4 regions of the Aerococcus sp. L_32 genome follow, and region 3 is predicted to be linked to each of the others. Evidence: riboswitches for the same ligand, from Rfam matches in the RefSeq annotation. Region 3 holds a riboswitch; each other region holds the start of a gene.

Region 1 (7,732 bases), on a different contig from region 3:
CATCATCGTACCGTCTTCGCGCATAATTTCTACACAAACACCCACTGGATTCAGACCAGCTAATTTCATTAAATCAACCGTTGCTTCTGTATGACCATTTCGCTCCAAGACACCATTTTCTTTCGCCACCAATGGGAAAACGTGGCCCGGACGGTTAAAGTCGCTGGGTTGGCTAGCCGGATTTGCTGCTTCACGCATGGTTAACCCACGTTCAACTGCGGATACACCTGTACTTGTCTCTTTATGATCAATGGATACCGTAAATGCGGTTGTATGTGGGTCTGTATTATCATTCACCATTGGCGATAAATTCAACCGACTAGCTACTGCTTGACTCATTGGCTGGCAAATTAACCCTTTAGCATGAGTCGCCATAAAATTAATATTAGCTGTTGTTGCAAACTCTGCTGCACAAATTAAGTCTCCTTCATTTTCTCTATTCTCATCATCCAAAACCATGATAATTTGTCCCGCTTGTAAAGCTGCTAATGCGTCTTCGATTGTTGAAAAATCCATCTATACCCGCTCCTTCACTGTAAATTGCTCAATATACTTGCCGACAATATCATTTTCTAAATTCACGATAGAGCCTACTTGATAGGTTGAAAAAATTGTTTGTTCACTGGTGTGAGGAATGATTGATACTTTAAATGTATCTCCTTCAACTCCAGCAACCGTTAAACTTGTACCATCAATAGCAACAGATCCCTTCATGATGATATAGCGCATTAATGGTTTACTTGTTTGAATCGTGTACCAATTAGCGATACCATCCGCCTCAATTGCGGTGATTTTACCAATACCATCAATATGGCCACTTACAATATGACCACCGAATCTTGCATTTGCCTTCATCGCCCGTTCCAGATTCACGCGGCTATTGTTAGCAATTCCTTCTAAAGACGTTTTCGCAATCGTTTCTGGCATCACTTCAACTTGGAAATTAGTATCGGTGTAATTCGTCACGGTAAGACAAATGCCGTTCACACTAATAGAGTCACCTAGATTGACATCGGATACTATTTTTTCCGAGGCAATGGTTAAAAGAAGTCCTGCATCATTGTTGATAGCCTCGATACTTTCAATATGGCCAATATCTTCTATAATTCCTGTAAACATTTAACCCACCCTACTTTCTATCAAAATGTCGTCGCCAAATTGGGTAATTTCACTGATATGACTGGTTACCGCTTGGTCCATATGTGGAAAACCGAAACCACTGATAGGACTATACTGGTCAAAACCACCAATGACTTTGGGCCCAATATAAGTGTGGATTTCTTGGATTAAACCTGATTCAAGTAGCGAAGCATTTAGTCTTGATCCACCTTCAACATAAATACTTTGAATACCTTGTTGGCCTAGTTGTGTGATTAAATCAAGTAAATCTACTTTGTTATCCTTTTCCTTCACAACCAATAGCTGGCAGCCAGCTGCTTGATAGGCTTGGTGATCTTCTGGGTCCTGATTAATTGTCGCAATAATTGTGGGCGTTTGCTTCGCTGTCGCCACTAATTGGCTGTTTAAGGGGAGCTTCAAGCTACTATCACAAACAATACGGATAGGATTAAGCCCCTCAAAATCGTCAATTCGAACAGTTAACGATGGATCATCCAAAAGCGCAGTCCCTATGCCAACCATAATGGCTTGGTTACTGTGGCGTTGGTAATGCACATGCTCTCGTGCAATTTTGTCCGTTATCCACTGGGAATCCCCAGTATAGGCGGCCGTTCGACCATCTAGGGTCATGGCATATTTCATGGTGACATAGGGGCGTTGATGAGTCATAAAGTAATTGAATTTACGGTTAAGATCTTCACTCTCTTTGGCTAATAGACCCGTTTCTACTTCAATATGGTGGTTTCTTAGTTCCTGGATGCCTTTTCCAGCAACCAAAGGATTCGGATCAATTGCAGCAACTATCACTTTTTCAATACCCGCTTCGATAATAGCTTGCGTACAAGGCGGCGTTTTACCAAAATGACAGCAGGGTTCCAGCGTGACGTACATAGTTGCCCCTTTTACATCATGCCCTTGTTCGCTGGCATCCTTTAAGGCTTCTCTTTCCGCATGCAAACCACCATACTGCTGATGATAGCCTCGACCGATGATTTGGCTATTCTTTACGATAACTGCACCAACCATAGGATTAGACCTTGTCCAACCCTGTCCTAATTTGGCTAGGTCAAGTGCTTCTTGCATATAGTCTTTCATTCACTCATCCTTTCTCTAAACAACAAATAATCCAGTCAGAGTGACGAAAAAAAGCCCTAGAAATAAGATTCCTAGGGCACACAAATAAACTATAGACTTATAGTATTCGTTTATTTTGATTCTACTCTTCTTCCATCCAGACTCTACTGTCGGTCTCGGAATTACACCGAGTCAGCCCCTAATTAAAGGAGGTCGCGGACTTTACCGCCGGTCGGGAATTACACCCTGCCCTGAAGATTTTATTTGAATGTTTATGGTGATATCATACGGTATTAAAAAGAAAATGTAAACCCAAATGTATTTTTTAAATTAAAAATATATACTATAGAGTATTTATCATGGGTGATTGGATAAAAAATTTCCCTTCACCTGGCCATTTTTACCCAAGTATAGTTTGCCAAACTCATCAATTAAGCCATGGAATTCCTGGGCTTCCTCATAAGTGAAGTCATCCGGTAGGTTAATCTCTTGGTAAAGGCTTTGATAGGTTGTGTACGAATTGCCTGTCAACCAACTGAATAAACGCCTAGCGTAGGCATCAGCGATAAACGCTGGTTGGTCAAATATAAAAACGCGAAATACGTCAGCTGTTTCAAACCCTACCCCGTGTAATTTCAAGATTTCACTTCGCAACTGTTTTCCGTATGCATACTGCATGGCTTGATAATCCCATTTGTGGTTATCAAACCATTGGAAACTGGCTTGAATTGCTCGCGCCTTGTTGCGGTAGAAACCACTTGGTCGAATCAGCGTTTCTAATTCTTCTAACGGGAGCTTTAAAATTCCTTCTGGCAAAAAACCAGTAGCTGCGTTCAAGTTATTTAGGGACTTTTCAACGTTACGCCAGTTGGTATTTTGAACAAGGATAGCCCCCAGGATTATTTCTACCTTATAATCAGCAGGCCACCAACCTTGTGGGCCCATTTCATTTAATAAGGTATCGTATAACTTTCTAATAGCTAATTTATTCATCATCTCACCCTAAATTATTTTGCCGTTATGTGGTATTTTTCCTTGCATCTTCATGTAAAAATTAATGGATTCCTATTAGCGTCACACCTATACTTGGTGGTTGTCTAGCTTGGATTGGTCAAAGCCTTCCAAAGCCAACAAGGCAATTTTGCGGTCGATACCACCTGCATAACCAGTCAATGCACCATTAGTGGCTACAACTCGGTGACATGGAATTAGAATCGAGATGGGATTGTGGCCAACAGCACCGCCAGCTGCACGAGCTGAACCCCTTTTCCCAGGAGTGGTTAAAGCAACTTTATCAGCTAATTCCTTATAACTAGTCGTTTTGCCGTAAGGGACATTAATCAGTGCGTTCAGGATTTGCTTACGGTAAGGCGTTACTTCTGGATCCAAAATGTTTGGGTCAAGAGTTGGGTTCTCACCAGCAAAATAAGCATCTAACCAATTCTTGACTTGTATGATTACTGATGTTTCAGCTGCTGCCATTGTTTGCATGACGTATTGACTACCGAAGTATTTTTGGTCAGCAAACCACACTCCTTTAATGGTTTTATCGTCGCTCACGATAGCAATTTGGCCAAGTGGTGAGGTGTAAGATGATTTGTAATACATGGTAATCCCTCCTGGGCTAAGATGACAGATACCCTAGCTATCTCAATAAAAGATGGGGATAGCTAGGGTATGGCTTTTATGTACTTGTAGTAATGCTATTTATTCTGCGTACTGTGCAATACCATTACCAAAGGACCAGTTCTCTTTATTTACTTCAACTAAGTTGATAAAGACATCTTCTTTGCGAATATCTAATTGGTTATTTAAATTGTCAGCAACCGTCTTGTATAAAGCTTTTTTTACTTCAGTTGTACGTCCCTCATTCATCGTGATTTGAATGATCACGATACCTTCTGTACGGTCAACACCTAGGTAATTGGTAGAAAATATCAGTTCTTCAGCTTTTAAATCATTCACAATAACGAACTTATCTTCTTCAGGGATTCCAATCGTTTCAAGCATAGATTCGTAAACTAACTCACCTAGTTGTGTCTTAAATTCTGCAGTCTTACCTTCTAATAGATCAATTCTAACTAATGGCATGTAGCACACTCCTTATCTTTTTGCATAATATTATTATATATGAAAAATTAATTAAATTGCTAGTTTCACCCTACAACAATTTTTAGAAGTACCCTACTATACATTGATTGATATATGTAAAGGAATAATTTTTTATAGAGACTTGTTGATTTCTAGCATAAAAAAACCGATAACGCTTTTAAGGTCATCGGTTTACTTGGTTTAACTATTGTTTGTACTTTTTATGCATTTCATGTTTGTTTTATTCATTTGGATCGCTTTCAGCATCTTCTTGAGTGCCATGAACAGTACCAGGTACGTGGTCAGGGCTAGCATAAATGGTGTACAGTTTTAATGGTACGCTCCCCCGATTGGTGATATTATGCCATAAACCTAGTGGCACAAAGACTGCTTCATCTTCTCCAATTTTTTGTTCAAAGGATAAATCGTCCTCAGCAGGACCCATCTGGCAAAGACCCTCACCTTGCTCGATACGGATAAATTGATCACTTTCATGATGTACTTCTAAACCAATATCACCGCCTACAGGAATTTCCATAACAGTCAACTGCAACTTGTTACCTGTCCAAATCGTCGTACGAAAATTTGTATTCTCTAACGTTTCTTTTTCAACATCTATAATATACGGCTTTTTGTCGTTATCTACATTACCAGTCAGAAATTTATTATCAGTCATCATAATCCCTCCTTATCTATAATTTTACTCCTTATATATTTAAATGCAAATATATTGTGAATCAGTGATCATAAATAATTTTGTTGCTTGCTGTTTATTTTTAGTTTATGCTTTTTTTAATTATTCATTCATATTCAGAAAGGCGTTTTATCATGAAATCACTTATTCAATTTTGGCAACAGTCATTTAATTTTAAACAACAAATAAGTTGGCGCCAAGCATTATCTAGGATTTTAACAAACCTTATTTTTATTATTATACTCTACTTTATTGCTTTAATTGCACCTCCTTCATGGGAGGAACCTATTGCTTATTTTGTCCAAGTTTATACGATCATTTCAATCGTACCAACAATTACCACTATCATTAGCGCAATAAAATAATCATCCAATGTATATTCTTTAAGAAAGTTGGGGGTAACGTGAAGAACACTGATAATTTTTATGAAATGGAAGATAATTTCTTGAAGATTAGTAAAGAAGTTGCAGCAATGTCAGATACTTTAGAAAAATTTGAGCAGACTGTTTCAGATATTCAATTATTTCTTAAATATTATGGTAGCAAAGACTGGTTTAATCACCGGAAAATGGACGAAGAAGGCCTATTGTCGGACGCTAGTACAACGGCTGTATTAGGCGAGGATTACGCTTATGACTTAGTCATGGATATCGTTGATTTGACAAAGAAAATGAAAATTATTGGTGATGAATTAACAGAAGAATAGCTTATTATCTAATGGAAGATTAAATGGGTTCTTTGCTACACTTTAAGCTTTTGTTTTCACTACTTTAACATCATATTATAAAGGACTGATACGCTTGATAATGGATAAACTAAATGATGTAACAAATTCCTATAAAAAAAATTCAACTTTCTATATATTAAGTTTATTCTTTCAAGAACATATTCACGAAGTTCCTTATATTACAATGGATGAGATAGCTAATAGGACCTTTGTATCAAAAAGTCAAATCTCGAAATATGTCAGATATCTAGATTATAAAACTTACATTGACTTTAAAGATGCTTGCTTAGAATATCTTGAATCTTTAGAGGGACGCCGTTTTGATTTACAGAGGTCTAATAATGCAAAAGATAATATTGTAAACTTTACAGATACTATGGTGAATGGCCTTAATACTTTAACAAATTCAGTAGATTATATTCGTTTAGATTTATTAACTGAACAACTCGCCGCAGCAAATACTGTATTTGTCTTTGCCCAGGGAGATGTTCGCTACCTCTGTTATCAAATTCAAATAGAGCTACAAGTGATTAATAAAAATATTATTATTTGCGATGTTGACTTTCAACATTTCTACAATATTAGTGACAATGATTTATTATTAGTACTCAGCGTTAACGGTAATACTTTCAAGTACAATAAGCGTGTAGTGAAGAGGCTTGAGGAGACTCATGGGATGAAATGGCTCATCACTTGTCAAAATAATCTAAGCTTTAAGGGACAACAGTTATATGTTCCCATACAGCATGAAAAATTTAATACAATCCTTTTTAAATATATTATTGATTTATTAATCTTTAACTTAAAACAACACTACTAAAATGGTTAGTCAAGGAAGTTTCCTTTAAAGAAACTTCCTTTTTAAGTAGCAACTCCTTCCTTATACTTTTGTAATACGAAAAGGAGGAATATACATGTCATTTCCAGAAAATTTTTTATGGGGCGGAGCAACTGCTGCGAATCAAACAGAAGGAGCTTATAATATCGATGGTCGAGGTCTTTCAAATCTAGATTTTATGCCTTACGGAGAATTACGCTTCCAAGTGGGTACAGGGAATTTAGACCCTAAATCTTTGCCAGCAAACACTTTCTTTCCCTCAAGAGTCGCCATTGATCATTACCATCACTACAAAGAAGATATTGCACTAATAGCCAAAATGGGATTTAGAGTTTATCGATTATCTATCTCTTGGTCAAGGATTTATCCTAAGGGAAATGAGTCCAAACCAAATCAGCTTGGTTTGGATCACTATCTAAATGTTTTTAAAGAATGTCGTAAGTATAATATTGAACCATTAGTGACTATCAATCATTTTGATATCCCTATGTATTTGGTTGATGAATATGGTGGTTGGAAAAATCGTCTAACTGTTGAATTTTATTTAAAATTTACGGAAACATTGTTTAAGCATTATAAAGATTATGTCAAATATTGGCTTACTTTTAATGAGATCAATATGGTCTTGCATTTCCCTTTCGTCGCAACAGGCTTAACTTTTAATCCAGATGATAATAGGGAACAGATTACAACTGATGTGATCCACCATCAATTAATAGCAAGCGCTAAAGCAACTCAGCTTGCTAAAAAAATAAATCCAGATTTTCAAATTGGGTGTATGTTGGCTGCTGGAAGTTATTATGCTCAGACGCCACATCCAAAAGACGTATGGAAATCTATTCTAGATTCACGTGAAAGCTATATGTTTTCAGATGTTCAGGTGCGAGGAAGTTATCCTAACTATTACTTAAAACAAACTGAACGTCAAAATCTCACTATTCCTGTTAAAAATGATGACCTTAAGATTTTAAGAGACCATACTGTAGATTTCATTAGCTTTTCTTATTATTCTTCAAGAGTAAGTAGTGCCAAGCCTGATAGCGCTAATCAAACTGAAAGTAATATTTTTTCTTCAGAAATTAACCCCTATTTACAAACAAGTGAATGGGGTTGGCAGATTGATCCGTTAGGATTTCGAATTACAATCAATGAAATTTATGATCGCTACAATAAACCCATGTTTATTGTG
Region 2 (7,732 bases), on a different contig from region 3:
TAGGACCTGTCCCTTACCTGAAACATCCCCTTTTACCAAAGCTACATGTTCTTGATTATCTATGTCGTTGATAAAAGTATGGATAGTAAATTCACCAAATTTTGTCGGCATTTTAGCTTGTGATACATGGTGGGTATGACGCTCAGTTTTCATCCGGTAATCTTGTAAGCCTTTAATGGTGATGACTGGCATCTGCCACTTCTCTGCTTGCTCAAGCAATTCGGCTTGGCGCATCATTGTACCGTCTTCGCGCATAATTTCTACACAAACACCCACTGGATTCAGCCCAGCTAATTTCATCAAATCAACCGTTGCTTCTGTATGACCGTTTCGCTCCAAGACACCATTTTCTTTCGCCACCAATGGGAAAACGTGGCCCGGACGGTTAAAGTCGCTGGGTTGGCTATTCGGATTTGCTGCTTCACGCATGGTTAACCCGCGTTCAATTGCGGACACACCTGTGCTTGTCTCTTTATGGTCAATGGATACCGTAAATGCGGTTGTATGTGGATCTGTATTATCCTCCACCATTGGCGACAAATTCAAACGACTAGCTATTTCCTGACTCATTGGCTGGCAAATTAACCCTTTAGCATGAGTCGCCATAAAATTAATATTAGCTGTTGTTGCAAACTCAGCTGCACAAATTAAGTCTCCTTCATTTTCTCTATTCTCATCATCCAAAACCATAATGATTTGGCCTGCTTGTAAAGCTGCTAATGCGTCTTCGATTGTTGAAAAATCCATCTATACCCGCTCCTTCACTGTAAATTGTTCAATATACTTGCCAACAATATCATTTTCTAAATTCACGATAGTGCCTACTTGATAGGTTGAAAAGATTGTTTGTTCACTGGTGTGAGGAATGATTGATACTTTAAATGTATCTCCTTCAACTCCAGCAACTGTTAAACTTGTGCCATCAATAGCAACAGATCCCTTCATGATGATGTAGCGCATTAATGGTTTACTTGTTTGAATCGTGTACCAATTAGCGATACCATCCGCCTCAATTGCGGTGATTTTACCAATACCATCAATATGTCCACTTACAATATGACCACCAAATCTCGCATTTGCCTTCATTGCCCGTTCCAGATTCACGCGGCTATTGTTAGCAATACCTTCTAAAGACGTTTTCGCAATCGTTTCTGGCATCACTTCAACTTGGAAATTAGTATCGGTGTAATTCGTCACGGTAAGACAAATGCCGTTGACACTAATAGAGTCACCTAGATTGACATCGGATACTATTTTTTCCGAGGCAATGGTTAAAAGAAGTCCTGCATCATTGTTGATGGCCTCGATACTTTCAATACGGCCAATATCTTCGATAATTCCTGTAAACATTTAATCCACCCTACTTTCTATCAAAAAGTCCTTACCTAATGGCGTGATTGCTTGGATATAACTTGTGAGCGCTTGGTCCATATGTGGAAAACCGAAACCACTGATAGGACTATACTGGTCAAAACCACCAATAACTTTAGGACCAATATAAGTGTGGATTTCCTGGATTAAACCAGCTTCAAGTAGCGAAGCATTTAGTTTTGATCCACCTTCAACATAAATACTTTGAATACCTTGCTGGCCTAGTTGGGTGATTAAATCAAGTAAATCTACCTTGGCATTCTTTTCCTTCACAATTAATAGCTGGCAACCGGCTGCTTGATAGGCTTGGTGATCTTGTAGATTCTGATTAGTTGTCGCAATAATTGTAGGCGTTTCCTTAGCAGTTTTGACTAATTGGCTGGTTAAGGGGAGCTTCAGGCTACTATCACAAACGATACGGATAGGATTAATCCCCCCAAAATCGTCAATTCGAACAGTTAACGCTGGATCATCCGCAAGCACTGTCCCAATCCCAACCATAATGGCTTGGTTACTGTGGCGTTGGTAATGGACATGGTCACGTGCAGTTTTGTCCGTTATCCACTGGGAATCCCCAGTGTAAGCAGCTGTTCGACCATCAAGGGTCATGGCATACTTCATGGTGACGTAGGGTTGCTTACGGGTCATAAAATAATTGAATTTACGGTTAAGATCTTCACTTTCTTCAGCCAAAAGACCCGTTTCTACTTCAATATGGTGGTTTCTTAATTCCTGGATGCCTTTTCCAGCAACTAGTGGATTCGGATCAGTTGCAGCAACCACCACTTTTTCAATACCCGCCTCTATAAGGGCATGGGTACAAGGCGGCGTCTTGCCGAAGTGGCAGCAAGGTTCAAGGGTTACGTAAATCGTTGCCCCCTTGACATCATGGCCTTTTTCAAAAGCGTCTTTTAAGGCTTCTCTTTCCGCATGGAGACCGCCGTATTGCTTGTGGTAACCTTGGCCAAGAATCTGATCATTTTTCACAATGACTGCACCCACCATGGGGTTCGACTTGGTCCAACCTCGGCCTAGCTTAGCCAAATCTAGCGCTTTTTGCATATAGTCTTTCATTCACTCATCCTTTCCTAAACAACAAATAATCCAGTCAGAGTGACGAAAAAAAGCCCTAGAAATAAGATTCCTAGGGCACACAAATAAACTATAGACTTATAGTAATTGTTTATTTTGATTCTACTCTTCTTCCATCCAGACTTTACTGTCGGTCTCGGAATTACACCGAGTCAGCCCCTAATTAAAGGAGGTCGCGGACTTTACCGCCGGTCGGGAATCACACCCTGCCCTGAAGATTTTATTTGAATGTTTATGGTGATATCATACGGTATTAAAAAGAAAATGTAAACCCAAACGTGTTTTTTAAACAAAAAATATATACTATAGAGTATTTATTTTTTGTGATTTGATAAAAAAATTTCCTTTACTTGGCCATTTTTACCCAAGTATAGTTTGCCAAACTCATCAATTAAGCCATGGAATTCCTGGGCTTCCTCATAATTGAAGTCATCCGGTAAGTTAATTTCTTGGTAAAGGCTTTGATAGGTTGTGTACGAATTTCCTGTCAACCAACTGAATAATCGCCTAGCGTAGGCATCAGCGATAAACGCTGGTTGATCAAAAATATAAACTCGGAAGACATCCCCCGTTTCAAAGCCTATGCCTCGAATTTTCAATAATTCGCTCCTTAGATGGTCGCCGTATTGGTCGGAAATCGCTTGATAATCCCAATTATGGTCATTAAACCACTCAAAGGTTGCCTGTATCGTTCTTGCTTTATTACGGTAGAAGCCACTGGGGCGAATAAGTATTTCTAAGTCTTCTACATTTAGTTTTAAAATCTCCTCCGGCAAAAAGGCGGTTGCTGCTTTTAAATTGTTTAAAGATTTATCCACATTTCGCCAATTAGTGTTCTGTACTAAAATAGCACCCAGAATGATTTCTACTTTACTTTCTGCGGGCCACCATCCTTGTGGGCCCATTTCTGTGAATAGCGTGTCATATAATTTTCTGATATTGATTTGTTTCATAGTGCTCCCTAAATTTGGTGTTTCTCTAGCTTATACCGGTCAAAGCCTTCCAAAGCCAGCAAGGTAATTTTGCGGTCGATACCACCTGCATAACCAGTCAATGCACCATTAGTGGCTACAACCCGGTGACATGGAATTAGAATCGAGATAGGATTGTGGCCAACAGCGCCGCCAGCTGCACGAGCTGAACCCCTTTTCCCAGGAGCATTTAAAGCAACTTGATCAGCTAATTCCTTATAGCTAGTCGTTTGGCCGTAAGGGACATGAATCAGTGCGTTCAGGATTTGCTTACGGTAAGGCGTTACTTCAGGGGCTAGAATAGTTGGATCAAGTGTGGGATTTTCACCAGCAAAATAAGCATCTAACCAATTTTTTACTTGCTTTGTCACTGGCGTTTCTCCTTCTATCATAGTCTGTAAGTCGTATTTACCACCAAAGTATCTTTGATCACTAAACCACAATCCTTTAATCGCATGTTCATCATTCACGATAGTCATTTGACCAAGTGGTGAGGTGTAAGATGATTTGTAATACATCGCATTTCCTCCTTAGTGTAATAGGCGCCAAATGTAAAAAGTAGCATAGGCAGACCAAGAACCCCAATCTTTTTGTAGAGATAGTAGTCGCTCTTTATCAGGTTTAATATCGAGATTTTCAATTTGTTTGATCCCGTTTAATAAGCCAATATCTGCCATTGGGAAGGCATCACCGAGTCGTAAGCAGCGCATCAGTACATAATTGGCAGTCCATGGACCGATACCACGAACTTTTGTCATCTCTTTCTCAGCTGCTTTGGCAGTTTGAAATTGTTGATAATAGATTTTTGACATTTTTCCAGCGGTAATTTGCTTTGAAATTTCCATTAGATACTCAGCTTTTCTCTGAGTTAGTTTTAGTTGGCGAAGATCTTCAACAGTGGATTGGACAATCGCTTCTGGTTGTGGGTAAATCCAGTAAGTTTCCCCTTCGAAGTTGATCGGTTCTCCATATTTTTCTGTAAAACGACGTTTCAAGGTATACGCGTAGATTAGGTTAATTTGTTGGCCAAGAATGCCCCAAGTGATGACTTCGTAAAAGTCAGGCATGCCAACTAATCTTAAGCCATAAAAATGCTGGGTCAGGTTACTTAATAGTGGATCATTTTCCGCCATAATATAAAAATCGGTGAGGTCAGTATCTAAATCAAACCAGTCACGGATATAACGCGTGATATAAAATTTCGCGTTGTCAGTCCACTTTAGGTCATTTAAAATCCGCACTTGAAGATATTCTTGATTTGTATCTGGACTAATTTCACATAAGTAAATTTCTCCATCCACCTTGTAGGCTCTTCGTAATTTACCGCCTATCATCTTGTACATCACTTCGTTAGTCGTTCGGCTTAAATACCCCATAATCGATGACCAAGCGCATATTTCTGGTAAATTAATTTGTAGCAAGTCTGACGTCATCATCCCACAACTCCTTTAACTAAATCCATTTTAACATCATCTATTGCAAATAAATAACACTATCTGGCTTTTTAAATTTCGGGACTAGTATAGTAAACTGCATTTCAACAACAAAACCCTAGCTATCACTAGTTTAGAGTGATAGCTAGGGTATTTAAATAAAGTATTATAGTTTTATAAATCTCTTCTGTTCTTTGGTTGCAACATATCCTTTATGCTGATAGAACTGATGTGCTTTTACTCTTTCAACACCCGAATTCAACCGAATAAAGTTATATTGTTTGAGATTTTTCTCCTGTTCCAACACGTCCATCAACTCACTACCTATACCTTGTCCTTGATATTCAGGTAAAACCGCTAGTCCTAGAATATTAAAGCCAGAATCTGAATATAGTGTATGATATACCTCAGCTTGAATGAAACCAACTACTCTATTTTCTTTCTCAAAAACTTTTGTAAAATGATTTTGAATGTTTAAAATATTTGATGCTACTTTTTCAATTGTAACGTTATATCCTAAACTAACCCTAGCTATTAGAGCAATCGACGATGCATCTTCAACTTTAATATCTCGTATCATATATCCTCCCATCATCAAATATAAAGTTATATTATTATCACTGTATAAACAACACCATTAATGACTTCAAAAAAGTAGAATTCAAATTATTTACTCCGCATACTGTGCAATACCATTACCAAAGGACCAGTTCTCTTTATTTACTTCTACTAAGTTGATAAAGACATCTTCTTTGCGAATATCTAATTGGCTATTTAATTTATCAGCAACTGTCTTGTATAAAGCTTTTTTCAACTCAGTTGTACGTCCCTCATTCATTGTGATTTGAATGATTACGATACCTTCTGTACGGTCAACACCTAGATAATTGGTAGAAAATATCAGTTCTTCAGCTTTTAAATCATTAACAACCACGAACTTATCTTCTTCAGGGATTCCAATCGTTTCAAGCATAGATTCGTAAACTAACTCACCTAGTTGTGATTTGAATTCTGCGGTCTTACCTTCTAATAGATCGATTCTAACTAATGGCATGTAGCACACTCCTTATCTTTTTGCGTAATATTATTATATATGAAAATTTAATTAAATTGCTAGTTTCACCTTACAACAACTTTTTAGAAGTACCGTACTATACATTGTTTGATATATGTAAAGGAATATCTTTTTATAGAGACTGGTTGATTTCTAGCATAGAAAAACCGATAACGCTTTTAAGGTCATCGGTTTTCTTGATTTAACTATTGTTTGTACTTTTTATGCATTTCATGTTTGCTTTATTCATTTGGATCGCTTTCAGCATCTTCTTGAGTGCCATGAACAGTACCAGGTACGTGGTCAGGGCTAGCATAAATGGTGTACAGTTTTAACGGTACACTCCCCCGATTGGTGATATTATGCCATAAACCTAGTGGCACAAAGACTGCTTCATCTTCTCCAATTTTTTGTTCAAAGGATAAATCGTCCTCAGCAGGGCCCATCTGGCAAAGACCCTCACCTTGCTCGATACGGATAAATTGATCACTTTCATTATGTACTTCTAAACCAATATCACCGCCTACAGGAATTTCCATAACAGTCAACTGCAACTTGCTACCTGTCCAAATTGTCGTACGAAAATTTGTATTCTCTAACGTTTCTTTTTCAACATCTATAATAAATGGCTTTTTGTCGTTATCTACATTACCAGTTAGAAATTTATTATCAGTCATCATAATCCCTCCTTATCTATAATTCTACTCCTTATATATTTAAATGCAAATATATTATGAATCAGTGATCATAAATAATTTTGTTGCTTGCTGTTTATTTTTAGTTTATGCTTTTTTTAATTATTCATCCATATTTAGAAAGGCGTTTTATCATGAAATCACTTATTCAATTTTGGCAACAGGCATTTAATTTTAAACAGCAAATAAGCTGGCGCCAAGCATTATCTAGGATTTTAACAAATCTTATTTTTATTATTATTCTCTACGGCATTGCTTTAATTGCACCACCTTCATGGGAGGAACCCATTGTTTCTCTTGCCCAAATTTATAGTACCGTATCAATCATTCCAATATTTACCACCATCATCAGTGCAATAAAATAATCGTCAAATTGATAAGCTTTAAGAAAGTTGGGGATAACTTGAAAAATACTGAACATTTTTATGAGATGGAAGAAAATTTTTTGAGGATTTCTAAAGAAATTGAGGTCATGTCTAATTCCCTGGAAAATTTTGAAAGATACCTACCAAATATCAAACTATTCCTTAAATACTATGGCAGTGAGACTTGGTTTAAACATTTAAATATGGAACAACAAGGCTTATTTGAAGATGCTAGTACAACAGCTGTACTAGGAGAAGACTACAGCTATGACCTTGTTATAGATATTATGGATTTAGCCAATAAACTAAAAAGTATTGGTGAAAGCTTATTGGAAGACAGCTCTAATTCCTAATCCCTCAATAATAAAAATTTAGTTATTTACTGCTAATTAAAGTGAATTTTAAGTGGTAGATAGCTATCATCTATTATATTTAGCCTAATTTGGCGCATCTATCAAAAATAGAAGCTTTAGGATAAGTTAATCCAGGTATTTTATTGCTATTAGGCTGTTTATCACAAAAAAAACAAAAAAGACATTTCCCACATAAGTGAGAAATGTCTTTTTGATTTGTATATGGATTGGTACTCGACTTCTTTGGAAGTCTCCGTCCCATAGTACATCCATACCTCTCTCCTCCTTCTCCACACCTTGTGCCTGCTACCTAACTTCTACATCAGGTGTGCAACTTAAACTTTCTGGGCAAATAAAAAAGACACCTTCCATGAAGAAAGATGTCTTGAACTGAATAA
Region 3 (7,732 bases):
ATACTCACTTATGGGATGCTCCACATGCTTGATGCAGCGACGTTCACTTACTATGGTGGAATGTTTGGCTTTGATTTATTAGCAGCTGTAATGATTGCCTTGTTGACTTATAAAGGATCTTGGGTTGGTTTTCTATTGAAATTTAAACCCTTGCGGTGGCTTGGTCAACGTACATTCCATATGTATTTATGGTATTATCCAATCAATGTGTTGTTCCATATGGTTCCAACCAGTCAGAATTGGTTTACTAATAGTATATGGCCACAAGTCATTTTGATTATTGTCCTATCCTGCTTGTCTTATGCCTTACTAGAGGAAAAAAGATGGCCGGTGCCGATTTTTAATGAAGTCCGAAATAATCAACCCGTTCGTCTATTTACAAAGGTACGTAATTTGTTTAAAGAGCCGGCACCTTGGTTGACCCGTATTTTATTCTTAGCGTTTACCTTCATATTCCTTGGTGGTGCGAGTGCTGTTGCAATTTCTAAACCAGCAGACAATGTGACAGTAGAAGAGCAGCAAGCAGCTGACCAGGCCAAGAAGATTGAGGAATTGAATAAACAACGGGCTGAACAAGAAAAACAAGCAGACGCGAGCCTATCAACCTATAAAGACAATTTAAGTGAGGCGTCACTAGGATTCTATGAAGGGATTCCTGATGAACAAGCCCGCTTTGCCTACCAATTATCTATAACCTTTATTGGTGACTCCCTAATGGTCGGTGAATCGGAAGGTTTATACACCTTGTATCCTAATGCTATTGTTGATGCGGCGGTTGGTCGCCAGTTATATACCTCAATTAGCTATCCAGCTAGCTTAGAAGCACAGGGAATGCTCCATGACACGGTTCTTGTTGACCTAGGAGCTAATGGGGGCTTTACGTCAGCTCAATTGTCTGACTTCTTAGATGAGATTGGACGGGATAAGACGATTTTCCTAGTCAATACCCATGTCGACCGCCCTTGGGCAGCTGATGTCAATAAAACCTTAGCTGAAGTGGCCAGTGACGATAGTGATACCATCTACTTATTGGACTGGCATGAATACTATAGTAACCACGAGGAAGCGTCCACTTGGTTGAGTCAAGACGGGGTCCACTTTAATCCAGACGGAGGCCAAGTGTGGTTGCAGTTTATCACCAACGGTATGTACGAAGTCTTGAAAAAATAAAATTTCTATATAAAATTGAAACATTAGATGAAAAGGCAATTGCGGGTTTGAGTGCAATTGCCTTTTTTGCTAGGAGTATTAAGGGTATAATGGCCCATATTAGAGCATAATCAAGAGGATGGAGGCAATGCGCATATGGGTGAGGATAAATTGTTGTATACGACACGGGTGCATAATGATCAAGGGCTTAAGGGAACGGCCTGGGTTGAAGGGGATAATGAGCTGCGGGTCCAAACGTCAAGTCCTTTGAAAGCTGATGAGCTTGGGACTAACCCAGAACAACTGATCGCCTTATCATGGGCGACGTGCTTGAATGCGACCATCGAAATTGCTTTAGACCGACACGGTATCAAGGGTGTGGCCAGTGAAGTGGTCGTTCAAGTGGACTATAAATTAAATCAGGAAACAACCATCACTTATTTTGATTTCAAAGTAGATATCTACCTCGATTTACCACGTGACCAGGCGGAAGCTATAGTCTATGAGGCAGAAGGCCGGTGTCCGGTATCTCAGATCATCGGTGACTATGCTTATAAGGAAATAGTGATTCACACTAATGATCATGGAGATGGTACAAAGAGATAAGGTGTCTTGACATCTGATCATTGCTTTTAATGGTGGATTTTAGTAGACTAAACTAAGTGAAAAACAAATGAAATGTCTTCAGGGCAGGGTGCGAGTCCCGATCGGCGGTAAAGTCCGCGAATTACCAGCAGCAATAGGTGATTGAACTAGTGGAATTCTAGTACCGACTGTTACAGTCAGGATGGAAGAAGCGTATAGCAGGATGAACGAGACGGCGATGCAAGTGGTTAGCTGAATTGGGCTTCTTTGACAAACTCTTCCAAGTAACATTGGAGGAGTTTTTTCTTAAATATTTAAAGTGAGCGAGGGAACAAGATGGCGAAACCGATTATTCAGGTTCAAGATTTGTCTTTTCAATATAGTCAATCAGATGAGAAATTAGCTATAGATGGCCTATCAACGAGTATCTATGAAGGTGAATGGCTAGCGATTATTGGCCATAATGGGTCGGGGAAATCGACCTTTTCAAAATTATTAGTGGGCTTACTGGAAGCCAAGTCAGGTACCATTCAGGTGGACGATAAGGTCCTTTCTATGGAGACCTTATGGGATATCCGTAGTCAAGTAGGGCTAGTCTTTCAAAATCCAGACAACCAATTTGTTGGGGCAACGGTTGAAGATGATGTGGCTTTTGCCTTGGAAAATATGGGTATGCCGGTTGATGAGATGCATGCCCGTGTTGAGTCTGCCTTGAAACGGGTTAAAATGTGGGACTACCGCGACAAGGAACCAGCAGCCTTATCTGGTGGTCAAAAGCAACGGGTTGCGATTGCGGGCGTGATTGCTATGGCACCAAAAATCATTATTTTAGATGAATCGACTTCAATGTTAGATCCTGAAGGTCGGGACGAATTGATGGCAATTGTGGCGGATATCAAACAAGATAAGGCCCTAACTGTGATTTCGATTACCCATGATTTAAACGAAGCGGCGGAAGCTGACCGGATGCTTGTCTTTAAAGAAGGACAAATTATTAAAGAGGGTACGCCAGCTGATATCTTTATTTACGGGAATGAGTTAACTGAGATTGGTTTGGATGTGCCTTTTTCCGAGCAACTAAAAAGCGCCTTAGCTAAACGCGGGGTGGCTGTGCCGGATGCATATTTTGATGAAGAAGGGTTGGGTGAATGGTTATGCAAATCGCATTTGAACAAGTAGGTTTTACTTATGGGGCCGGGACACCGTTCGCCAGTGCAGCCTTGCATGATATTAATGTAACGATTCCTGACGGGTCATATACGGCGATTATTGGCCATACAGGGTCAGGAAAGTCGACCATTACCCAACACCTTAACGCCTTGGTACAACCCACTGTAGGACAAGTACGAATTGGTGAGACGGTGGTGTCAGCTGACGCTAAGCCAAAAGACTTGAAGAAGCTCCGTCAACGAGTAGGGATGGTCTTCCAATTTCCTGAAGGACAACTATTTGAAGAAACGGTCATTAAAGATGTAATGTTCGGGCCGATGAATTTTGGCGACGATGAAGCGACAGCCCGCGAGAAAGCTGAAGGAGCCTTAGCAGCAGTGGGGATTGCTCGGACTTTATTTGAGCGGTCACCTTTTGAATTATCTGGTGGGCAAATGCGCCGGGTAGCCATTGCTGGGGTGATTGCCATGAAACCGGAAGTACTGGTATTAGATGAGCCAACTGCTGGACTAGATCCAAAAGGTCGGATGGAAATGATGTCTATGTTCGACCGCTTGTATAGAGACCAAGGGTTGACGATTGTTTTAGTGACCCATCAAATGGAGGATGTGGCAGCTTATGCCAACCACGTGATTGTGATGGATGGTGGGACTTGTGTGAAACAAGGGACGCCAGCTGACGTTTTTGCCGACCCTGCTTGGTTAGCCAGCCACCAATTGGCTTTACCGGACGCAGCTGATTTTGCCTTTAATTTGCAAGGTAAATTAGACCGCCAGTTATGGGATGGAGCGACTCAGGTGCCATTAACGGTAGATGCTTTAGCTGATTTAATCGTTGATAACTTGGCTTTAACGACCGGGCAAAATGACGACGACGAGTTAAACGGACTTAGTACAGAGGAAGGGGTCAATGATAGATGAAAGATAAATTGATTATTGGCCGGTATATTCCCGGTAATTCCTTGATGCACAAACTGGACCCGAGGGTGAAATTGGTGGCCTTGATTGTCATGATGCTATTGGTGTTTGCGGCAACTAATGTCACGACCAATATCGTCATGATCGTGGTGGTCACGAGTCTAGTCTTTTTAACTGGGATTTCTTTAAGGGTATTTTTACGCGGTTTGAAACCCATGATTGCGATTATTATTTTTACGGTAGCCCTACAAATCCTCTTTACCCACACCGGGGACGTCCTGTGGTCTTTTGGGCCACTAGCCTTAACAACTGGTGGCTTGTCTAATGCGGCCTATATTTTTATCCGCTTCCTATTGATTATTTTCCTATCGACGATATTGACTTTGACCACTCAACCTCTGGCTATTACAGATGCCATGGAAGCCTTGTTGAAGCCTGTTCGTAACATTTTGCCAGTCCATGAGGTTGCCTTGATGTTGTCGATTGCCTTGCGATTTGTCCCGACCCTACTTGAAGAAGCGGATAAGATCATGAACGCACAGCGGGCACGTGGTGTGGACTTTTCAGAAGGCAACATCCTTGAGCGGGTGAAAGCCTTTATTCCAGTCCTCATTCCCTTATTCATTTCAGCCTTTAACCGGGCTTATGACCTAGCCACTGCCATGGAAGCGCGTGGTTACAAGGGCGGTGAAGGACGGACCAAGTACCGTCAATTGCATTGGGGCAGAATAGATACCCTTGCCAGTATCGGTCTTGCTGTTTTGACCATCGTCATGATTATCTTATAGCCACTAGAAGGAGGGCGCATTTTGCCTAGATTTAAAGTAACCTTGCAATACGACGGGACACCCTTTGTCGGCTTTCAAGTGCAACCAAATGGGCATACCGTACAAGAGGCCCTTGAAAGAGCCCTAAAGCTCATGTCTAAAGGACAGACGATTCCTGTCGTTGGGTCAGGTCGGACCGATTCAGGCGTTCATGCTCTTGGCCAAGTGATTCATTTTGATTATCCAGCGGAAATTGGGGAGGAAGCGGTCTTAAGAGCCTTAAATTCAATCCTTGACGATGCCATTTGCATCACCAAGGTTGAGCGGGTGGAAGATGATTTCCACGCCCGGTTTCATACGAATGGGAAGAAGTACATCTATAAGGTAGATACCTCTAAGTTTCCGTCACCGTTTACTAGACAGTATATGTACCACCATCCCTACCGAACGGACGTTACCCGAATGCAAACGGCCTTAAAGGACATTATCGGCGTCCATGATTTTAAGTCCTTCTGTTCGACTAAAACGGATAAAACCAACTTTGTCCGGGAAATTTACCGAGCTGAAGTGACGGCTGATCCCGATGCAGAAACTTTGACCTTCGTCTTTGAAGGATCAGGCTTCTTATATAATATGGTCAGGATTTTGGTGGGCACAACGCTTCAAATTGGGGACGGGTTAAGACCAGTTGATGAGATGAAACGATTGATCGCAGCCGAAGACCGGAATGAAGCAGGACCCACAGCAGCCGCACATGGCTTATATTTAGCGGAGGTTTATTACCTAGGACTAGAAGATCGCCAGCAGGTTTCCAAGGCTTATAGCGACTATAAATCTGGTTTAGGGACGCCTATGAGTGCAAGTGGGGACTTAGAGGCAAATTCAGGTGAAGACTTTTAGAGACGGTCGACAATTTTGATGATCAAAATATTGAAGAAGTTAATAAAGAATAAGTGCTTCAATCTTTAATCACAAATTTTATATAGCTTAAAAGGTAAAAACTCGATACAATATACATATCAAATGGTATCGAGTTTTTTATTTTACCTTGATGTCAGAAGGAGTCCAACATGAAGAGTGTAAAAATTGCTTCCTTGAAGTTCGGGGAGGATAGACCAAAAATGATTATTCCCTTAGCCGAGGATAATGCGGTAGATATTATTAACTGTGCCAATTTCTACCGCCGTCAACCAGGCGATATGGTGGAATGGCGGATTGATTACTTTGACGATTTCGACGAGCTGGAAGAGTTGGTTGAATTGAGTAAACGGGTGAAAACCTCTATTCAAAAACCCTTACTTGCCACCTTTAGAACCTTGGGCGAGGGCGGGGAGTCAGCTATTGGCAAGAGCCAGTATGTTGAAATGTACCGGTATTTAATCCAAGCCAAGGCTGTTGACGCTATTGATATCGAGTTTGAGCGAGGCCAGGACATCTTAGACAACCTGATTCCTTACGCCCACAAACACCAAGTCAAAGTCATTGTTTCCTACCATGATTTTGTGAAAACCCCTTTGGAAAATGATATAGTCAAACGCCTACAAAAGATGGGTCAGTCAGAGGCGGATATTGTGAAAATGGCCGTCATGCCCCACGATGAAGCGGATGTATTGGCTTTGATGAATGCGACCCACCAAGCGTCCACATTAATCGACCAACCCTTGATTACCATGTCGATGGGCCGTTTAGGCAAGATTACCCGAATTGCAGGGGAAATCTTCAAATCAGCGGCTAGCTTTGCCACTGTAGAAGGGATGTCGTCTGCTCCTGGGCAAATGGCCGTTGAAGATGTGGAAGAATGCATGAACTTGTTGACTTTGCATGCAGATGACTTGGATGATGAAAATTACTAGGATAATTTGCCTATAGGATTGAAAAACGGCCATTAAGTAAGGAAAATACACATATGACAAGAGAGGATTGTAGGGTAAAACCCAGTCCTTTTTGCTTTCAAAAAAGCTTTCATTAATACTTTGATTTTTGATATAATCATGTAAAACTTTACTACTAGTTTCCTTAACTATATAATATAAAGATGAATCGTCAAAAAAATGAGAAATCAGTAAATATTAGGAGACTTATATGACTTTAGAATTTAAGCCAAAAATGCGTGGTAATGTCCTTGTTAGTGTGAATCCGATGGGGTTAAAGCAAGAAGTAAACAATCAAATTCAATATGTTAAAGACCAAGGAACCTTTGAAGGACCGAAGAAAGTGTTGGTATTAGGAGGCTCATCTTCTTATGGATTGGCTAGTCGGATTAACCTAGCCTTTGGTGCGGGGGCAGATACGATTTCAGTTTCACATGGTGGGGGACCACGATCCGAGAAAAACCTTGGTAAGCCAGGTTGGTATAACAATATCTTTTTCCGGCAAGCAGCGGAGGCTGAAGGGTTAATCGCTAAAAATATCATGGCAGATGCCTTCTCTAACGAAGCGAAGGACCAAGTGATTGACTTCATCAAGAATGAATTCGGCGGAAAGGTGGACTTTGTGGTCTACTCATTGGCTTCAGGACGCCGTACGGACCCAAATACCGGGGAAACTTACAATTCAGTAATCAAATCAATTGGCCAAGAGGTTGTGGGACCAAACGTCAACCTACAAAAGGAAACCTTCTTTGAACAGGTGCTTGAACCGGCTACAGAAGCTGAAATTGAGGACACTGTAAAGGTTATGGGTGGTGAAGACTGGCGGATGTGGATGAATGCCTTACAGGAAGCGGACGTGCTAGCTGAAGGCGTTGAGACCGTTGTTTATTCTTATTTAGGGGCTGAATTAAACGAGTCATACTACAACAAGGGCACTTTAGGCCGTGCTAAAGCGGACTGCGATAAGGCTGCCGCTTTAATCAACGAAGATTTAAAAGACATCGATGGGAAAGCAACAGTTGTTGTGGCAACCGCTGTAACCACTAAAGCTTCATCTGTGATCCCATTCTTCCCAGTATACTGCTTAGGGCTATTTAAGGTCATGGAAGCGCGAGGCCAACATGAAACGCCAATTATGCATATCGACCGGATTTTCCGCGACATGTTATTTGGCGACCAGGCAGAATTTGACGAAGAGGGCCGTTTGCGCCCAGATTCATGGGAATTAGACCCAGAAGTGCAAGCTGAAGCCAAAGCTTTGATTGAACAAATC
Region 4 (7,732 bases), on a different contig from region 3:
TGCTATTGATACCATTTACGACGCATCCGTTAACAAGAGATAAACTATTTTAATATACATCATGCTCAGGGGATTTTAGTCCTCTGAGCTTTTTTATAGCAAAAAACACGATAAGTCGAACGCGTCTTCCTTACCGTGCTTGATGATGATCGCTATTTAGGGTTTTAAATTCACTAATGCTTCATAAGTCACTGGTGTTTCTTCATAACCATCCACTTCAAAGCCATTTAAATTCAAGAATTCTTTCATGAAGGTATCCCAAGCTGTGAAATCTGTATTGAAGTTATCTTGGTTGATTTGTTCAATTAAAACCTTGGCTTCAGCTTGTACTTCTGGATCTAATTCCCATGAATCCGGACGCAAACGGCCCTCGTCATCATACTCTGGCTTATCACCAAACAACATGTCACGGAAAATCCGGTCAATATGCATAATTGGCGTTTCATGTTGGCCGCGTGTTTCCATTACCTTATACAATCCCAGACAATAAACTGGGAAGAATGGAATAACTGATGAAGCTTTAGTTGTTACAGCAGTTGCTACAACGACAGTCGCTTTTCCGTTGATATCTTTTAAGTCTTTATTGATTAAAGCGGCAGCATTGTCACAGTCCGCTTTAGCGCGACCTAAAGTTCCCTTATTGTAGTATGACTCGTTTAATTCAGCCCCCAAATAAGAATAAACGACAGTCTCAACGCCTTCAGCTAGCACGTCCGCTTCCTGTAAGGCATTCATCCACATCCGCCAGTCTTCTCCACCCATAACCTTTACGGTATCCTCAATTTCGGCTTCTGAGGCCGGTTCAAGCACTTGTTCATAGAAGGTTTCCTTTTGTAGGTTGACGTTTGGTCCCACAACTTCTTGGCCGATTGATTTGATCACTGAATTGTAAGTTTCCCCTGTATTTGGGTCTGTACGGCGTCCTGAAGCTAATGAATAGACCACAAAGTCCACTTTTCCGCCGAATTCATTCTTGATGAAGTCAATCACTTGGTCCTTCGCTTCGTTAGAGAAGGCATCTGCCATAATATTTTTCGCGATTAGCCCCTCAGCCTCTGCTGCTTGGCGGAAAAAGATATTATTATACCAGCCTGGCTTACCAAGGTTTTTCTCAGATCGTGGTCCCCCACCGTGGGAAACTGAAATCGTATCTGCCCCCGCACCAAAAGCCAGGTTAATCCGACTAGCCAATCCATAAGAAGATGAGCCCCCTAATACCAAAACTTTCTTCGGCCCTTCAAAGGTCCCTTGGTCTTTAACATATTGAATTTGATTGTTTACTTCTTGCTTCAACCCCATCGGATTCACACCAACAAGGACATTTCCACGCATTTTCGCCTTAAATTCTAAAGTCATATAAGTCTCCTAATATTTACTAATTTCTCAATTTTTTGATAATTCACTTTTTAATTATATAGTTAAGGAAACTAGTAGTAAAGTTTTACATGATTATATCAAAAATCAAAGCTTTAATGAAAATTTTTTTGAAAGCAAAAAGGACTGCGGTTTTACCCTGCAATCCTCTCTTGTCATATGCGTATTTTCATTACTTAATGGCCGTTTTTCAACCCTAGAAACATATTATATCCTAGAAATCGTCATCATCCAGGTCATCTACACGTAAATTCAACAAGTTCATGCATTCTTCCACATCTTCAACGTCCATTTGCCCAGGAGCAGACGACATACCTTCTATAGTGGCAAAGCTAGCCGTTGATTTGAAGATTTCCCCGGCAATTCGGGTAATCTTACCTAAACGGCCCATCGACATGGTAATCAAGGGTTGGTCGATTAATGTGGACGCTTGGTGGGTCGCGTTCATCAAAGCCAATACCTCCGCTTCATCGTGGGGCATGACGGCCATTTTCACAATATCCGCCTCTGACTGACCCATCTTTTGTAGGCGCTTGACTATATCATTTTCCAAAGGGGTTTTCACAAAATCATGGTAGGAAACGATGACTTTGACTTGGTGTTTGTGGGCGTAAGGAATCAGGTTGTCTAAGATGTCCTGGCCTCGCTCAAACTCGATATCAATAGCGTCGACAGCCTTGGCTTGGATTAAATACCGGTACATTTCAACATACTGGCTCTTGCCAATAGCTGACTCCCCGCCCTCGCTCAAGGTTCTAAAGGTGGCAAGTAAGGGTTTTTGAATAGAGGTTTTCACCCGTTTACTCAATTCAACCAACTCTTCCAGCTCGTCGAAATCGTCAAAGTAATCAATCCGCCATTCCACCATATCGCCTGGTTGACGGCGGTAGAAATTGGCACAGTTAATAATATCTACCGTATTATCCTCGGCCAAGGGAATAATAATTTTTGGTCTATCCTCCCCGAACTTCAAGGAAGCAATTTTTACACTCTTCATGTTGGACTCCTTCTGACATCAAGGCAAAATAAATAACTCGATACAATTTGATATGTATATTGTATCGAGTTTTTGCCTTTTAAGCTATATAAAATTTGTGACCAAAGATTAAAGAACTTATTCTTCATTCATATCATCAAATTTGTCGACCATTCCTAAAAGTCTTCATCTGAATTTGTATCTAAGCTCATACTTGCATCCACAGGAGTACTTAAACCAACTTTATAGTCGCTATAAGCCTGCGAAACCTGCCGGCGGCCCTCTAGCCCTAGGTAATAAACCTCCGATAAATACAAGCCATGTGCGGCTGCTGTGGGCCCTGCTTCATTCCGGTCTTCGGCTGCGATCAACCGTTTCATCTCGTCAACTGGTCTTAACCCATCCCCAATTTGAAGCGTTGTGCCCACCAAAATCCGGACCATATTGTACAAGAACCCTGACCCTTCAAAGACAAAGGTCAAGGTTTCTGCATCCGGGTCAGCCGTCACTTCGGCCCGGTAAATTTCTCGGACAAAGTTGGTTTTATCCGTTTTAGTCGAACAGAAGGACTTAAAATCATGAACGCCGATAATGTCCTTTAAGGCCTCCTGCATACGCTTAATATCCGTCCGGTAGGGATGGTGGTACATATACTGTCTAGTAAATGGTGACGGAAACTTGGACGTATCTACCTTGTAAATATACTTCTTACCGTTAGTATGAAAACGGGCGTGGAAATCATCTTCCACCCGTTCAACCTTAGTGATTCGAATAGCATCATCAAGGATTGAATTCATTGCCCTTAAGACCGCTTCCTCACCAATTTCCGCTGGATAGTCAAAATGAATGACTTGGCCAAGGGCATGAACACCTGAATCGGTCCGGCCTGACCCAACAACAGGAATCGTCTGTCCTTTTGACATGAGCTTTAAGGCTTTTTCAAGGGCTTCTTGTACAGTGTGGCCATTTGGTTGCACCTGGAAGCCGACAAATGGTGTTCCATCGTATTGCAAGGTTACTTTAAATCTAGGCAAAATGCGCCCTCCTTCTACTAGTGGCTATAAGATAATCATGACAACGGTCAAAACCGCAAGACAGATACTGGCAAGGGTATCTAGTTTGCCCCAATGCAATTGACGGTACTTGGTCCGGCCTTCACCACCCTTGTAACCACGCGCTTCCATGGCAGTGGCTAGGTCGTAAGCTCGGTTAAAGGCAGAAATAAACAAGGGAATTAGGACTGGAATAAAGGCTTTTACCCGCTCAAGGATATTCCCTTCTGAAAAGTCTACACCACGTGCCCGCTGTGCATTCATGATCTTATCTGCCTCTTCTAGTAGGGTCGGGACAAATCGCAAGGCAATCGATAACATTAAGGCAATCTCATGGACTGGCAAAATGTTACGAACAGGCTTCAACAAGGCTTCCATGGCATCGGTAATAGCCAGGGGTTGAGTAGTCAAAGTCAAAATCGTCGATAGGAAAATAATCAATAGGAAGCGGACAAAAATATAGGCCGCATTGGATAAACCACCAGTTGTTAAGGCTAGTGGACCAAATGACCACAGGACGTCCCCAGTATGCGTAAAGAGGATTTGTAGGGCTACCGTAAAAATGATAATAGCAATCATGGGTTTTAAACCACGTAAAAATATCCCTAAAGAAATCCCAGTTAAAAAGACCAAACTCGTAACCACTGCAATCATGACGATATTGGTCGTGACATCAGTTGCCGCAAACACCAGCAACATCATGACAATCAAGCCCACCAATTTCACCCTTGGGTCCAGTTTGTGCATCAAGGAATTACCGGGAATGTACCGGCCAATAATCAATTTATCTTTCATCTATAATTGGCCCCCTTCCCCTGTAATAAATCCGCTTAACTTGTCGTCGTCATTTTGCCCGGTTGCTAAAGCCAATTTATCAACAATTAAGTCAGCTAAAGCATCCACCGTTAATGGGACGTCAGTCGCTGTGTCCCATAACTGGCGGTCTAATCTACCTTGTAGATTAAAGGCAAAATCAGCTGCGTCCGGTAAAGCCAATTGGTGGCTGGCTAACCAAGCAGGGTCCGCAAAGATGTCAGCTGGCGTCCCTTCTTTCACACAAGTCCCACCATCCATCACAATCACGTGGTTGGCATATGCTGCCACATCTTCCATTTGATGGGTCACTAAAACAATCGTCAACCCTTGGTCTCGGTACAAGCGGTCGAACATTGACATCATTTCCATCCGACCTTTTGGATCCAGTCCAGCAGTTGGCTCATCTAATACCAGTACTTCCGGTTTCATGGCAATCACCCCAGCAATGGCTACCCTGCGCATTTGCCCACCAGATAACTCAAAAGGTGACCGCTCAAATAAAGTCGGGGCAATCCCCACTGCTGCTAAAGCCGCTTCAGCTTTCTCGCGGGCTGTCGCTTCACCGTCACCAAAATTCATAGGACCGAACATGACATCTTTAATAACAGTTTCTTCAAATAGTTGACCTTCAGGAAATTGGAAGACCATCCCTACTCGTTGGCGGATTTTCTTCAAGTCTTTTGGCTTAGAGTCAGCTGATACAACCGTCTCACCAATCCGTACTTGGCCTACAGTTGGTTGTACCAAGGCGTTAAGGTGTTGGGTAATGGTCGACTTTCCTGACCCTGTATGGCCAATAATCGCCGTATATGACCCATCTGGAATCGTCACGTTAATATCATGCAAGGCTACACTGGCGAACGGTGTCCCAGCACCGTAAGTAAAGCCTACTTGTTCAAATGCGATTTGCATAACCATTCACCCAACCCTTCTTCATCAAAATATGCATCCGGCACAGCCACACCGCGTTTAGCAAGAGCGCTTTTTAGTTGCTCAGAAAAAGGCACATCCAAACCAATCTCAGTTAAATCATTCCCGTAAGTAAAGATTTCAGCTGGCGTCCCCTCTTTAATAATTTGCCCTTCTTTAAAGACAAGCATCCGGTCAGCTTCCGCCGCCTCGTTTAAATCATGGGTAATCGAAATCACAGTCAGGGCATTATCTTGTTTGATATCCGCCACGACTGCCATCAATTCGTCACGCCCTTCAGGATCTAACATTGAAGTCGATTCATCTAAAATAATGATTTTCGGTGCCACAGCAATCACACCCGCAATAGCTACTCGTTGTTTTTGACCACCTGATAAGGCTGCGGGTTCCCTGTCGCGATAGTCCCACATTTTAACCCGTTTCAAGGCAGACTCAACACGGGCATGCATCTCATCAACCGGCATACCCATATTTTCCAAGGCAAAAGCCACATCCTCTTCAACCGTTGCCCCAACAAATTGGTTGTCTGGATTTTGAAAGACTAGCCCCACTTGACTACGGATATCCCATAAGGTCTCCATAGAAAGGACCTTATCGTCCACCTGAATGATTCCTGACTTGGCTTCTAGTAAGCCCACTAATAATTTTGAAAAGGTCGATTTCCCCGACCCATTATGGCCAATAATTGCTAGCCATTCACCTTCATAGATAGTCGTTGATAGGCCATCTATAGCTAATTTCTCGTCTGATTGACTATATTGAAAAGACAAATCTTGAACCTGAATAATCGGTTTCGCCATCTTGTTCCCTCGCTCACTTAATATATTTAAGAAAAAAACTCCTCCAACGTTACTTGGAAGAGTTTGTCAAAGAAGCCCAAGTCCAGCTAGACTTGCATCGCCGTCTCGTTCATCCTGCTATACGCTTCTTCCATCCTGACTGTAACAGTCGGTACTAGAATTCCACTAGTTCAATCACCTGATTTACCTGGTAATTCGCGGACTTTACCGCCGATCGGGACTCGCACCCTGCCCTGAAGACATTTCATTTGTTTTTCACTTAGTTTAGTCTACACAAATCCACCAGTAAAAGCAATGATTAGATGTCAAGACACCTTGTTTATGCCTTTGTACCATCCCCAAGATCATTAGCATGAATCACCATTTCCGTATAAGGATAATCACCGATAATTTGAGATACCGGACAACGTTCTTCTGCCTCATAGACAATAGCTTCCGCCTGATCACGTGGTAAATCGAGATAGACATCTACTTTAAAATCAAAATAAGTAATGGTCGTTTCCTGGTTTAATTTATAATCCACTTGAACGACCACTTCACTGGTCATACCCTTGATACCGTGTCGGTCTAAAGCAATTTCGATGGTCGCATTCAAACACGTAGCCCATGATAAGGCAATCAATTGTTCTGGGTTCGTCCCAGGCTCATTCGCTTTCAAAGGACTTGACGTTTGAACCCGCAGCTCATTCTCCCCTTCAACCCAGGCCGTTCCCTTAAGTCCTTGATCATTATGCACCCGTGTCGTATACAACAATTTATCCTCAGCCATATGCGCATTGCCTCCATCCTCTTGATAACGCTCTAATATGGGTCATTATACCCTTAATTTCCAACACAAAAAAGGCAATTGCACTCAAATCCGCAATTGCCTTTTCACCGAATGATTCATTTATATATGGAAATTTTATTGTTTCAAGGTTACGTACATACCGTTGGTGATAAACTGCAACCACACTTGGCCTCCGTCTGGATTAAAGTGGACCCCGTCTTGGCTCAACCAAGTGGACGCTTCTTCGTGGTTGCTGTAGAATTCATGCCAATCCAGTAAATATACTGAATCACTATCGTCACTAGCTGCTTCAGCTAAAGTCTTGTTGACATCAGATGCCCAAGGACGGTCGACATGGGTATTGACTAGGAAAATGGTTTTATCCCGGCCAATCTCATCTAAGAAGTCAGACAATTGAGCTGACGTAAAGCCACCATTCGCACCTAGGTCAACCAAAACGACATCTTTTAGCATACCCTGTGCTTCTAAGCTAGCTGGATAGCCAATTAAGGTATATAACTGTCGACCAACCGCCGCATCAACAATAGCATTAGGATACAAGGTGTACAAACCCTCTGATTCGCCCACCATGAGGGAGTCACCAATAAAGGTTACCGGTAATTGATAGGCAAAGCGGGCTTGTTCATCTGGAATCCCTTCATAAAATCCTAGCGACGCCTCACTTAAACTGTCTTTATAAGTTGACAGACTAGCGTCAGCTTGCTTCTCTTGCTCAGCCCTTTGTTTATTCAGTTCTTCAATCTTCTTGGCTTGTTCAGCAGCTTGCTGCTCCTCTACCGTCACATTGTCAGCCGGTTTAGACACCGCCACCGCACTCACGCCTCCTAGGAAAACGAGGGCAAATGCAATGAATAAAATGCGGGTCAACCAGGGTGCCGGCTCTTTAAACAAGTTACGAACCTTAGTAAAAAGATGGACGGGTTGGTTGTTACGCACTTCATTGAAAACCGGCACCGGCCATCTTTTTTCCTCTAGTAAGGCATAAGATAAACAC

The links. A riboswitch is a leader RNA that binds a small molecule or an ion and turns the genes downstream of it on or off. The one in region 3 is predicted to bind FMN.
Region 1: it holds a riboswitch for FMN, as region 3 does, so the genes downstream of both, ribD (bifunctional diaminohydroxyphosphoribosylaminopyrimidine deaminase/5-amino-6-(5-phosphoribosylamino)uracil reductase RibD) here and ACRCJ0_RS05230 (energy-coupling factor ABC transporter ATP-binding protein) in region 3, are expected to answer to the same signal.
Region 2: it holds a riboswitch for FMN, as region 3 does, so the genes downstream of both, ribD (bifunctional diaminohydroxyphosphoribosylaminopyrimidine deaminase/5-amino-6-(5-phosphoribosylamino)uracil reductase RibD) here and ACRCJ0_RS05230 (energy-coupling factor ABC transporter ATP-binding protein) in region 3, are expected to answer to the same signal.
Region 4: it holds a riboswitch for FMN, as region 3 does, so the genes downstream of both, ACRCJ0_RS05295 (energy-coupling factor ABC transporter ATP-binding protein) here and ACRCJ0_RS05230 (energy-coupling factor ABC transporter ATP-binding protein) in region 3, are expected to answer to the same signal.

What each region holds. Positions count from the first base shown of each region.
Region 1 is NZ_JBOEQF010000049.1:5,326-13,057, reverse strand. Features, by position in the region: gene ACRCJ0_RS05175 (bifunctional 3,4-dihydroxy-2-butanone-4-phosphate synthase/GTP cyclohydrolase II) at 1-516, opposite strand, end outside; gene ACRCJ0_RS05170 (riboflavin synthase) at 517-1,119, opposite strand; gene ribD (bifunctional diaminohydroxyphosphoribosylaminopyrimidine deaminase/5-amino-6-(5-phosphoribosylamino)uracil reductase RibD) at 1,120-2,214, opposite strand; FMN riboswitch at 2,335-2,456, opposite strand; gene ACRCJ0_RS05160 (endonuclease III domain-containing protein) at 2,551-3,189, opposite strand; gene ACRCJ0_RS05155 (methylated-DNA--[protein]-cysteine S-methyltransferase) at 3,274-3,801, opposite strand; gene ACRCJ0_RS05150 (tautomerase family protein) at 3,901-4,284, opposite strand; gene ACRCJ0_RS05145 (cupin domain-containing protein) at 4,526-4,960, opposite strand; gene ACRCJ0_RS05140 (DUF4298 domain-containing protein) at 5,382-5,684, shown strand; gene ACRCJ0_RS05135 (MurR/RpiR family transcriptional regulator) at 5,785-6,525, shown strand; gene ACRCJ0_RS05130 (6-phospho-beta-glucosidase) at 6,620-7,732, shown strand, end outside.
Region 2 is NZ_JBOEQF010000032.1:9,438-17,169, reverse strand. Features, by position in the region: gene ACRCJ0_RS03880 (bifunctional 3,4-dihydroxy-2-butanone-4-phosphate synthase/GTP cyclohydrolase II) at 1-747, opposite strand, end outside; gene ACRCJ0_RS03875 (riboflavin synthase) at 748-1,350, opposite strand; gene ribD (bifunctional diaminohydroxyphosphoribosylaminopyrimidine deaminase/5-amino-6-(5-phosphoribosylamino)uracil reductase RibD) at 1,351-2,445, opposite strand; FMN riboswitch at 2,565-2,686, opposite strand; gene ACRCJ0_RS03865 (endonuclease III domain-containing protein) at 2,778-3,416, opposite strand; gene ACRCJ0_RS03860 (methylated-DNA--[protein]-cysteine S-methyltransferase) at 3,425-3,952, opposite strand; gene ACRCJ0_RS03855 (DNA-3-methyladenine glycosylase 2) at 3,965-4,870, opposite strand; gene ACRCJ0_RS03850 (GNAT family N-acetyltransferase) at 5,034-5,447, opposite strand; gene ACRCJ0_RS03845 (tautomerase family protein) at 5,538-5,921, opposite strand; gene ACRCJ0_RS03840 (cupin domain-containing protein) at 6,164-6,598, opposite strand; gene ACRCJ0_RS03835 (hypothetical protein) at 6,751-6,981, shown strand; gene ACRCJ0_RS03830 (DUF4298 domain-containing protein) at 7,020-7,334, shown strand.
Region 3 is NZ_JBOEQF010000050.1:6,018-13,749, reverse strand. Features, by position in the region: partial or broken gene ACRCJ0_RS05240 (acyltransferase family protein) at 1-1,170, shown strand, start outside; gene ACRCJ0_RS05235 (OsmC family protein) at 1,306-1,755, shown strand; FMN riboswitch at 1,826-1,951, shown strand; gene ACRCJ0_RS05230 (energy-coupling factor ABC transporter ATP-binding protein) at 2,071-2,913, shown strand; gene ACRCJ0_RS05225 (energy-coupling factor ABC transporter ATP-binding protein) at 2,889-3,824, shown strand; gene ACRCJ0_RS05220 (energy-coupling factor transporter transmembrane component T family protein) at 3,821-4,609, shown strand; gene truA (tRNA pseudouridine(38-40) synthase TruA) at 4,631-5,488, shown strand; gene aroD (type I 3-dehydroquinate dehydratase) at 5,659-6,441, shown strand; gene fabV (enoyl-ACP reductase FabV) at 6,671-7,732, shown strand, end outside.
Region 4 is NZ_JBOEQF010000051.1:5,692-13,423, forward strand. Features, by position in the region: gene ACRCJ0_RS05265 (fructose bisphosphate aldolase) at 1-43, shown strand, start outside; gene fabV (enoyl-ACP reductase FabV) at 157-1,356, opposite strand; gene aroD (type I 3-dehydroquinate dehydratase) at 1,589-2,371, opposite strand; gene truA (tRNA pseudouridine(38-40) synthase TruA) at 2,527-3,384, opposite strand; gene ACRCJ0_RS05285 (energy-coupling factor transporter transmembrane component T family protein) at 3,409-4,197, opposite strand; gene ACRCJ0_RS05290 (energy-coupling factor ABC transporter ATP-binding protein) at 4,198-5,130, opposite strand; gene ACRCJ0_RS05295 (energy-coupling factor ABC transporter ATP-binding protein) at 5,106-5,948, opposite strand; FMN riboswitch at 6,068-6,193, opposite strand; gene ACRCJ0_RS05300 (OsmC family protein) at 6,268-6,717, opposite strand; partial or broken gene ACRCJ0_RS05305 (acyltransferase family protein) at 6,853-7,732, opposite strand, start outside.